3 regions of the Arthrobacter sp. KN11-1C genome follow, and region 1 is predicted to be linked to each of the others. Evidence: predicted binding sites of a transcription regulator. Region 1 holds the regulator's gene; each other region holds the start of a gene.
The links. Region 1 encodes LexA, which represses DNA repair genes until DNA is damaged. Its sites were predicted from a motif close to TCGAACANNTGTTCGA; they were not measured.

Region 1 (3,271 bases):
CGCCAGGTTTCCGTGACCTCCATGGAGTGCCTCGGCGCGCAGAAGTGCCCGATGGCTGAGGAGTGCTTCAGCGAACTCGCGCGCCACCGGGCCGCGGAGTCCGACGTCGTAGTCACCAACCACGCGATGCTCGCCGTCAGCGCCTTCGAAGGCCTGGCCGTGCTGCCCGAATACGACGTCGTGGTGGTGGACGAGGCCCATGAGCTCCAGGACCGGGTGACCGGAGCCGTGTCCGGCCAGCTGTCGGTGGCGATGATCCATGCCGCGGCCTCGAGCGCCCGCAAACATACAGCCATCACCGTGGACGCGCTGAACGCTGCCGCCGACCGCCTGGAACTCGCGATCATCGGTGCGCCGTCCGGCCTCCTGCCCAACGGGCTCAATGACGAACAGCTTGATTGCGTGGACCAGCTCCGGGAAGCGTGCCGTGCGGCGCTTTCCGATTCGAAGGGGGATTCGTCCAACGCGGTCGACGGCGGACGCCAGCTAGCGCGCTCACGGCTCATGCTGATCCTCGAGTTGTGCGAACGGCTGCTCTCCGCCCGGGAAAACCGGGAAGTCGTGTGGCTGTCCCGGAACAGCACCTTCGATCCGCAGCAGGGCTACACGGCGCCCGACGAGGATTCGCCGGCGCTCATCAACATCGCGCCGCTCAGCGTTGCCGGACGCCTCCGGGAAGGTCTCTTCGCAGGCCATACCGTGGTACTGACCTCTGCCACCTTGGCCATTGGCTCTGCCTTCGAGGCCACTGCCGGCGGCCTTGGCCTGACTGGCCAAGGCGCCCCGAGCTGGACCGGCGTGGACGTCGGCTCGCCCTTCGACTATCCGAAGCAGGGCATGTTGTACGTCGCCAAGCACTTGCCCAAGCCGGGGCGCGGCACCTCGCCCGAGGCGCTCGACGAACTTGAAGAGCTCATCAAAGCGTCCCACGGCGGAGCCTTGTGCCTGTTTTCGTCCCGACGTGCAGCGGAGGACGCCGCGGAAGCGATGCGATCGCGCCTGGACGTGGACATCCTGTGCCAAGGCGAATCGACCATGGCCGCGTTGGTCAGGCAGTTTGCCGAAGAAGAGGACACGTGCCTGTTCGGCACCATGTCCCTTTGGCAGGGCGTCGACGTTCCTGGCGGTTCCTGCCGGCTGGTAGTCATCGACCGGATCCCGTTCCCTCGTCCGGACGATCCCCTGATGACGGCACGGTCCCGCGCGGTGGCCCAGTCCGGGGGCAACGGTTTCATGGCGGTGTCCGCAACGCACGCGGCCATCCGGCTGGCCCAAGGAGCCGGCCGCCTCATCCGTTCAACGGGGGACAAGGGCGTGGTGGCTGTACTGGATTCACGGCTTTCGACGGAACGCTACGGCAACTTCCTCCGGGCAGCGTTGCCGCCCTTCTGGCCCACGACGGACCGTTCAGTGGTACGCGGTGCGCTCGAGCGGCTCTACGCCGAGTCGGCCTGAGGGGACCGCATCTGCACGTGGCGGAGTGAGGCCGGCGAATCCGGCGTTTGTTTCCGATCCCGGAGCCTGTTGGCCCGGAGCTGAAAACAAGCCCCAGTCCCGGGAGCGGGTCCTCGGCTACCTCGTTTTGAAGTGCGCGTCCTAGAGTGAGCGCAGCACCGAGACGACCTTGCCCATGATGGTGGCATGGTCGCCCAGGATGGGTTCGTACTGCGTGTTCTGGGGGAGCAGCCATGTGTGGCCGTCGCGCTGACGGAAGGTCTTGACGGTGGCTTCGTCGTCCAGGAGCGCGGCCACGATGTCGCCGTTGAGCGCGTCGTTTTGACGCCGCACCACCACCCAGTCGCCATCGCAGATAGCGGCGTCGATCATGGAATCACCGGCGACCTTCAGCATGAAGAGCTCGCCATGGCCTACCAGCTGGCGGGGCAGCGGCAGGACGTCTTCAACGGTCTGGTCGGCCAGGATGGGTCCACCGGCAGCAATGCGCCCCACGAGGGGAACCATGGCCGTGTCGCTGGCACTCGCGAGCTCCGTGACGGCCAGGCCGCCCGCGCTGCGGAGTTTCGCCGGAGCTTCGACGCCGGGAATGACCGAACCGCCGTCCAAGGTCAATGGCATGAGGACTTCCATCGCCCGCGGGCGCTTGGGATCGCGACGCAGATAGCCGAGCTTCTCAAGTTGTGACAACTGGTGCGTGACACTGGACAGGCTGGCCAAGCCAACGGTGTCACCGATTTCGCGCATCGACGGCGGATAGCCATGATCGTTCACTGAACGCTGGATGGTCTCCAGGATTTTCTTCTGGCGGACGGTCAGGCTCTTGGGGGCCTTCTGCGGCTGCTGGCTCCGCGCTGAGGCCGACCCGCTGCCAGTGGCTTTCGCTGCCATGTTCGCCAACGCCCTTCCGTTCCGCCCGTCCGCCGCTGGGGCGCTTGCCGGGACTGTCGGCCTGAAATGTCAGACCCTCCTGTTGCACTGATTCAGTGCTCGTTCCTTCACTCAAACGTAGGGCAGGCACAGGCGTTTATCAAACATTTGTTCTAGCGAGTCTCGACATCGTTCGTTGATAAGTGCTAAAAATGTCATAGCAAGGTTCGAATATGTGTTCTATAAAAGTGCCGCGGGATCCGGGTGTTCGTTCGAATCGTTCGAAGACATGGACGATCAACCGCCTCGCAAGCACTGACTGAAGGCAAGAATTGGCAGCCGCACCCAGAGATTCCGGAATGCGGCATTGTTCAGAAGGGCTCAGCTCATGTCCGCAATCACCATCACCCACACGCCAGGCCGCAGTGCGGCACCGGGCCGGCTTCGCCTGACTCGCCGGGGGCGCATGATCTTCTTCGGCCTCCCGGCAATGCTCGCGGTTGCAGCGCTGCTCAGCCTGGCCGGATTCCTGAATTCACCGGCCAAGGCTGCTGATTCCGCCGCCGAGCTGCAGCCCACGTCCAGCACGAGCGTCACGGTCCAAACGGGCGAATCCTTGTGGGGGATTGCGGGGAAGGCAGCGCCTTCCCGGGATCCCCGCGATGTCGTTGCGGAGATTATCCAGCTGAACAACCTCCAGGACGGGCGCATCGTACCTGGCCAGCAGTTGTTCATTCCTGCCACCTGAGGGCACTTTCGTCCGGGGCTGCGGCCCGCCTGAGCGGGGCGCAGGGCCGTCACAGTTTCAGGGCATCCGCCGCGGCACCTTAAACTGTCATGGTGAGTGAGCAGCTTGAGCGACTTGACCGCCTTCCCCTCCGGACCAACCTCCGCGGCCTGACCCCGTACGGCGCGCCGCAGCTTGATGTCCCGATTTTGCTCAACG
Region 2 (3,271 bases), 710 kb from region 1:
TGGCGAACAGCAGGATTGTCATTGGATCCACAGGGAAGTTCCGTTCTTTACTTACGTTTTTGGTTTCACGGCCATGTCTGCCCGGTGGATCCGGCGGCCGTGGAGCTTTCGCCCGCGTGGCCGCACAATGCTCCGACGGGCGGGCACAGAACCAAGGACTCGAACGTGCCGAGTGTCATACCAGTCTAGAGGGTTAAGCTGAATGGATCGTGCTATCGGCCGGTGTCGATGCTTTCAGCGCCGTTTTCGTTGTCCTCGAACAGCGCGAGCGGGTCCTGTCCGAACACTCCTGGCGGCACCGCATATCCAAGGTGCGTCCATGCCGACGCCATGGCGATCCGGCCGCGCGGCGTCCGGCCCAAGAGGCCCTCACGCACCAGGTACGGCTCGGCGACCGTTTCCACGGTCTCCGGCTCTTCCCCGACGGCGATTGCCAGGGTGGAGAGCCCCACGGGCCCACCGTTGAACTTGAGGATCAGGGCTTCGAGCACCGCACGGTCCAAGCGGTCCAATCCACGCTGGTCCACCTCGTACATGTCCAACGCCGCGGAGGCGGCACGCGCATCGATCTGTTCGATGCCGTGAACCAAGGCCCAGTCCCGGACGCGGCGCAGCAGTCGGTTGGCGATACGCGGAGTTCCACGGGAACGGCCCGCGATCTCGCTGAAGCCGGCCGAGTTGACCTTGAGATCAAGCAGTCCGGCCGAGCGGCGAAGCACGAGTTCGAGCTCCGCCACGGAATAGAACTCCAGATGCCCTGTGAAACCAAAGCGGTCACGCAGCGGTCCGGGCAGGAGTCCGGCCCTCGTGGTGGCCCCGACCAGGGTGAATGGCGGCAACTCGAGCGGAATGGCAGTGGCGCCGGCGCCCTTGCCCACCACGATGTCCACCCGGAAATCCTCCATGGCCATGTAGAGCATTTCCTCTGCGGGCCGGGACATTCGGTGGATTTCATCGAGGAAGAGGACTTCACCCTCCGAAAGCGAGGAGAGGATGGCCGCCAGGTCTCCGGCGTGCTGGATGGCCGGCCCGCTGCTGATGCGCAAGGGAGCGTTCATCTCGGCTGCGATGATCATGGAGAGCGTGGTCTTCCCGAGCCCCGGGGGGCCCGAAAGCAAGACGTGGTCCGCGCTCCGCCCGCGCATTCTCGAGGCTTCCAGCACGAGCGAGAGCTGCTTGCGGACGCGGTGCTGGCCTACGAAGTCGTGGAGGTTCTTCGGGCGCAGTGCTGCCTCGATGATGCGCTCTTCGGGTTCCTCTCCCCCGGTAACGAGGGATTGCTCAGCCACGGCTGCCTACCCGGTTTCCGGCACGGGCGCCGTCCTGCCCAAGCCAGCGAAGGGTTGCTCGCAGGATCTGGGCGACGTTGCCGGCGTCGGCAAGTTCCGGGGAATCGGCCATTGCCTTGTCGATGCTTCCGGCGGCGTCCTTTTCCGACCAGCCGAGGCTCGTCATGGCAGCCACCACTTGCGGCTTCCACACGGACTCGGCAGCGACGGCGGGGGCGGCCCCCGGAGCGGTGCCGTGGGGCACGAGCTTGCCCGCAAGCTCGAGGACGATCCTGCCGGCTACCTTCGGCCCGATCCCTGGCACCTTGGTGAATGACTTGGCGTCACCGGAATGGGCGGCCACCCGGATCGCCTCGGGCTCATGCACGGCGAGGACCGCGAGGGCCAGCCGCGGTCCCACCCCGCTCACGCTGAGCAGGACATCGAAAACTTCCCGTTCGTCGTCGTTCGAGAAACCAAAGAGGGTCAGGGAGTCCTCCCGGACGATCAACGAAGTGAACAGCTTCGCTTCCTCGCCGACATGCAGGTGGCTGAGGGTTTGGGGCGTGGCGTAGACGCTCATTCCGGCACCGTTGAGATCGATGACGGCCGTGGAGAGACTGACGTGTGCCACGGTTCCGCGGAGAAAACTGATCAAGACCCGGCTCCTGAAGTACTGCCCCGTGCATGCTGCGATTGCATCTATAGCGCGGGGGCTATCCGAACATATCTACGAATACCCTAGCAAGGGCCGCCGACAATTACCGGCCGCGGCGCGCTTTCGCTTCGGCTTCCGCCCATGCCCGCTGGGCGGGCGTGAGCGCACTGCTCCCCGGTCCGGTGGTGGCCACGGCGGCGCCGCTCCCGGCCCGCCACGCGTGCGTGACCGCGAGGGCCAGCGCGTCTGCGGCGTCGGCCGGACGGGGCGGGGCGTCCAGGCGCAGGATCTTGGTGATGAGCTTGGTCACCGCCTCTTTGTTGGAGGTGCCGCTTCCCGTGACGGCGGCTTTGACTTCCGACGGCGTGTGGAGCGCCACCGGGATGCCGCGCCGCGCTGCCGCCGCGATGACCACTCCGGACGCCTGGGCCACGCCCATGACAGTGCTGACGTTCAACTGGGAGAAGACCCGTTCGACCGCAAGAACGTCCGGCTTGTACAGGTCGAGCCATTCGTCGATGGCCTTGGCGATGACCAGCAAGCGCTGGTCCAGTGATTGTTCCGGGGAGGTTCCCACGACGCAGACGGCCACCATGGTGGCGCGTCTGTTCCGTTCGACGTCCACCACTCCGATGCCGCAACGGGTGAGGCCCGGATCGACTCCTAGTACGCGAAGAGTCAAGTCCGGGCCTCCCTGTGCGTTGTCAGGCTATGTCGCAAAAAGCATTACTCGGCTTCGAGCGCAGCCTGGACTTCCTCGCTCATGTCAGCGTTGGTGTAGACGTTCTGGACGTCGTCGAGATCCTCGAGGGCGTCGACGAGCTTCATGAACTTCTTGGCACCGTCGAGGTCAAGCGGTACCTGCATGGACGGGACGAACTCAGCTTCGTCCGTCTCGTATTCGATGCCGGCTTCCTTGAGGGCTTCGCGGATGGCCTGCAGATCGGTGGGTTCCGAGTGGATTTCCCAGTTGTCGCCGCTGTCCTTGACTTCCTCGGCGCCGGCGTCGAGGACGGCCATCAGGATGTCGTCTTCGCTGAGCCCGTTCTTGGGCAGGTTGACGACGCCCTTGCGGGTGAAGAGGTAGCTCACGGATCCGGGGTCGGCGATGGTGCCGCCGTTGCGGGAGATGGCCAGCCGGACCTCGGAGGCGGCACGGTTCTTGTTGTCCGTGAGGCACTCGATCAGGAGGGCTGAACCCTGCGGGCCGCGGGCTTCGTACATGATCTCCGTGTAGTCGACCACTTCGCCGGTGAGCCCGGCTCCGCGCTTGATGGCACGGTCGATGTTGTCAGCGGGGACCGACGTCTTCTTGGCCTTGGTGACGGCAAGTTCCAGGCTCGGG
Region 3 (3,271 bases), on a different replicon from region 1:
CTTCTATCGCGTCGATGCCGTGCAAGCCAAGCACTTCCGTGATGCGGGAGACCTCGGCGGTTCCGTTGAAAACTGCCTCGTACAGCGAAGTGATATTTCGGCGGTCAAGCTTCTCGTTCGCGGCGCCATAGGTGCGCGCAAGCAGCACGCCGAGCCGGCACTGGTCAAGTGCCCGGAGTTCGTCGTCATTCAGCTGCCTGTCAGTGACACATAGCAGGAAAATACTCGTGCGGCCGACGAACCGCACCCGGATACGGTGGATCCTTACACGACCGCGCTGGAAAACGATCTGGCCGGACTGTTCGAAGTCAGTTGCACCAACCAACTCAGGCAAGTCGATGCTTGAAAATTCGCTCGAGAAATGGTGACCACGTTGCTCGATAACCTCCGCGCTGGAGCCAGCGATTATGAGATCGCAGCGCCGCAATACTTGAGTGGCCTGATCAAGGATCGCTGGAAGGCCGCCGCCGCCGGCAACCGCTTGAATCTGCGCTTCGAACGCGCGCTGCAGTGACGCGCAGGCGAGCAAATCCTGCTTCTCGAAGATTGAGTCAGTCACCGAAAAGCAGTCTAACGCACCTTCCCCGTGCGCAGCAGGGCCTCCGCGCTCCCCAGCCTGTGCATGTCTTTGTAATAGCCTCATCTGTGCTCTCCCTTCAGGTTGGGGTGTCTTGTCGGTCCACCATCGACGGTGACATGATGGACCTCTCGCATCGGGAAGCGGCATGCGCAGAACGGGATGGAGGAACGTGGACGTCAGAATCGCATCTGCGTTTCTAAGCCTCGACGATGTACTCGACCTGATTTATGGCTACGACATACGCAAGATCGACGTCTACGACCTCGGCATGGTGTCCGAAGACTCGTACAACCGTGCTGCTCTTGATCCGTATCGGTTCAGTCTGGAAGACTGCGCGCGAGTGATCGCATTGGGCGTGACTATGACGCCGCAAGAGCTTTTCGACACGATCGCCGTAGGGCGAAGCGAAGTCCTTTCCCGCATCCCCACCACGTCGAACCTGCGCGACTTCAGCACCCGAGAGCAACCGGAGCTTTGGACGACCGTCGTTCGTGTCTATGAACTAATGCGCTACCAGTATGGAATGGGCGCGACTCTCGCAACCGCACTCTTGCACCTCAAACGGCCAAGCCTGATCCCCGTGCTGCTGGAACCCTGCGTATCGCTCTACACCGAAAGCGCCGTCTTAATTGCCTCCGAAATGAAGTTCGGTGTGCCGCTGTACTGGGAAGCGATCCGCCAGGACCTCATCCATAACGAACCGACGCTAAGACTTTTACGCTCGGCCCTCGCGGAGAGAGTGGATTCTCGTTCCGCAAGGCTGTTGACACTGTCCGACCTTCGGATCAGCTGCATTCTCGCGGAGCAATACGCTTCTGCCCTGAGGAGCTAGGGCTCCTCACCGTGCCCACCCGCCAACGGAGTCATCTGCCCAGCCCCTATTGCCCGTGGAAGGCCCGCCCGGATGGAAGTAGCTGGTGGCTTGCGGGACCGGGGGGCCCACTGTACCAAGGAAGCCCGACAGGCAAGGGTGCCTGGTGAGCGACAAGCTCGAGCCGCGGATGCTGTGGGCGTCGGGGACGGGTTTGAAGTGCTTAGGATGCTTTGGCAATGGCGAGTTCGTCCCAGTGTGCGCTGGCCCTGGGGGAGAGGAAATCGCGTTTCATCTGCCACAGGACTGCCCGGGGCGTAGCCCGTCGTAGCCGAGCCCGGCGAGCCCCTGGCCGTGCCGGCCGGTTCACTTCCTCAATCGGGGAGCCGATGGCCTGGTCTTCGTGGGCGAAACGGAAGCCTGGACTCCGAATTCTCCCATCAGATGCGACATGGTGGATAAGTGAAACTGTCGGTGGGGGAGGCTAGAATTTTATTCGAACATATTTTCGAATAAAGGTGTGTCATGAGTCTTGCTTTGGACCCCCGCATGATAGACGCGGGGGCGCCTCGGGGGCACGTCCCGGTGGCACCGGTTGCCGTCCCTGCGGGCTACCCCTCTCCGAGCCAGGACTATTTTTCCTCGGAGCTCGACCTGAACGAGCACCTGATCAAAGACAAGACCAGCACCTTCATCGTGCGGGTCTGCGGGGACTCGATGGAGCCGGGCGGCATCAGCGACGGCGACGAACTGATCGTGAACAAGGCACTGGAGCCCAAGGACGGATCCGTGGTGGTGGCGATCCTCGACGGCGAAATGACCATCAAACGGCTGCGGATCACCAGGACCGGGGTGATCCTGCAGGCGGACAACCCCAAATACCCGCAGATCCGTGTTCCCGAACTCTCGGATCTGCGGATCTGGGGCGTTGCGATCAGGTGCCTTCACTATGTCTAGGCCCGCGGTGATGCGCCGCATGCAGGAAATCGCCCACATCGACGTCAACTGCTTCTATGCCTCAGCCGAAAGGATCTTCGATCCTTCCCTGGAAAACCGCCCTTTGATCGTCCTGTCCAACAACGACGGCTGCGCGGTGACGCGGTCAGATGAGGCCAAGAAGCTCGGGATTGTGCTGGGTGAGCCCTGGTTCAAGCTCGCCCCCAGGGCTAAGGAATGGGGGCTCGTGGCGAGGTCCAGCAACTACGAACTTTACGGATCGATCAGCGCCCGTGTCATGGAGCTCCTGGCCCGGTACTCGGCCTGGCAGGAGGTGTACAGCATCGATGAGTGCTTTCTGGGCGTCAAAGGCTCCGGTGAGGATCTGCTGGCCCTGGGACGGGCCATGAAAGATGCCTGCCGGACGCACGTCGGTGTGCCCGTTTGCGTGGGCATTGCCCCCACGAAGACCTTGGCGAAGCTCAGCAATAAGTGGGCCAAACACAACCCTGTCTTCGGTGGCGTGTGCCGGTGGGAATCCGTGCCGGCGGCCGAGCGCGAAGCGCTTATGTCCCGTCTGTCCGTGAGCGAGATCTGGGGCGTGGCCACCAGGCTCACGAAACGCCTGGCAGGGATAGGGATCTACTCGATTCTTGACCTCTCCAAGGCGAATCCCGTGGCGATCCGGGACAAGTTCTCGGTGGTGATGATGCGCACCGTCCTCGAGCTGCAGGGAACCCCCTGCATCCCCATGGAGGAAGAACGGATCGGACGGGACCAGCTGATCTTCTCCCGGTCCTTCTCCAAACCGATCACGACGACGGTCGACATGCGCCAGGTCATGAGCGTGTACGCGCAACAGGCCAGCGCACGACTGGCCAAGCACGAGCTGCAAGCCAAAGTGCTCACCGCGTTCGCCGGCACCTCCTACTACAGCCCCGGCG

Region 2: a site for LexA is predicted at 1,989-2,004, ahead of ruvA (Holliday junction branch migration protein RuvA). Genes of this name have one in related genera too.
Region 3: a site for LexA is predicted at 1,888-1,903, ahead of ACSBOX_RS21615 (LexA family protein). Genes of this name have one in related genera too.

The regions. Positions count from the first base shown of each region.
Region 1 covers NZ_CP197467.1:2,907,277-2,910,547, reverse strand. The annotation lists gene ACSBOX_RS13605 (ATP-dependent DNA helicase) at 1-1,455, shown strand, start outside; gene lexA (transcriptional repressor LexA) at 1,597-2,346, opposite strand; gene ACSBOX_RS13595 (LysM peptidoglycan-binding domain-containing protein) at 2,714-3,073, shown strand; gene ACSBOX_RS13590 (histidinol-phosphate transaminase) at 3,166-3,271, shown strand, end outside.
Region 2 covers NZ_CP197467.1:2,200,030-2,203,300, forward strand. The annotation lists gene yajC (preprotein translocase subunit YajC) at 1-22, opposite strand, end outside; gene ruvB (Holliday junction branch migration DNA helicase RuvB) at 213-1,289, opposite strand; gene ruvA (Holliday junction branch migration protein RuvA) at 1,282-1,926, opposite strand; gene ruvC (crossover junction endodeoxyribonuclease RuvC) at 2,030-2,608, opposite strand; gene ACSBOX_RS10275 (YebC/PmpR family DNA-binding transcriptional regulator) at 2,653-3,271, opposite strand, start outside.
Region 3 covers NZ_CP197468.1:73,892-77,162, forward strand. The annotation lists gene ACSBOX_RS21600 (PucR family transcriptional regulator) at 1-559, opposite strand, end outside; gene ACSBOX_RS21605 (DUF6308 family protein) at 750-1,412, shown strand; gene ACSBOX_RS21610 (hypothetical protein) at 1,615-1,686, opposite strand; gene ACSBOX_RS21615 (LexA family protein) at 1,917-2,348, shown strand; gene ACSBOX_RS21620 (Y-family DNA polymerase) at 2,341-3,271, shown strand, end outside.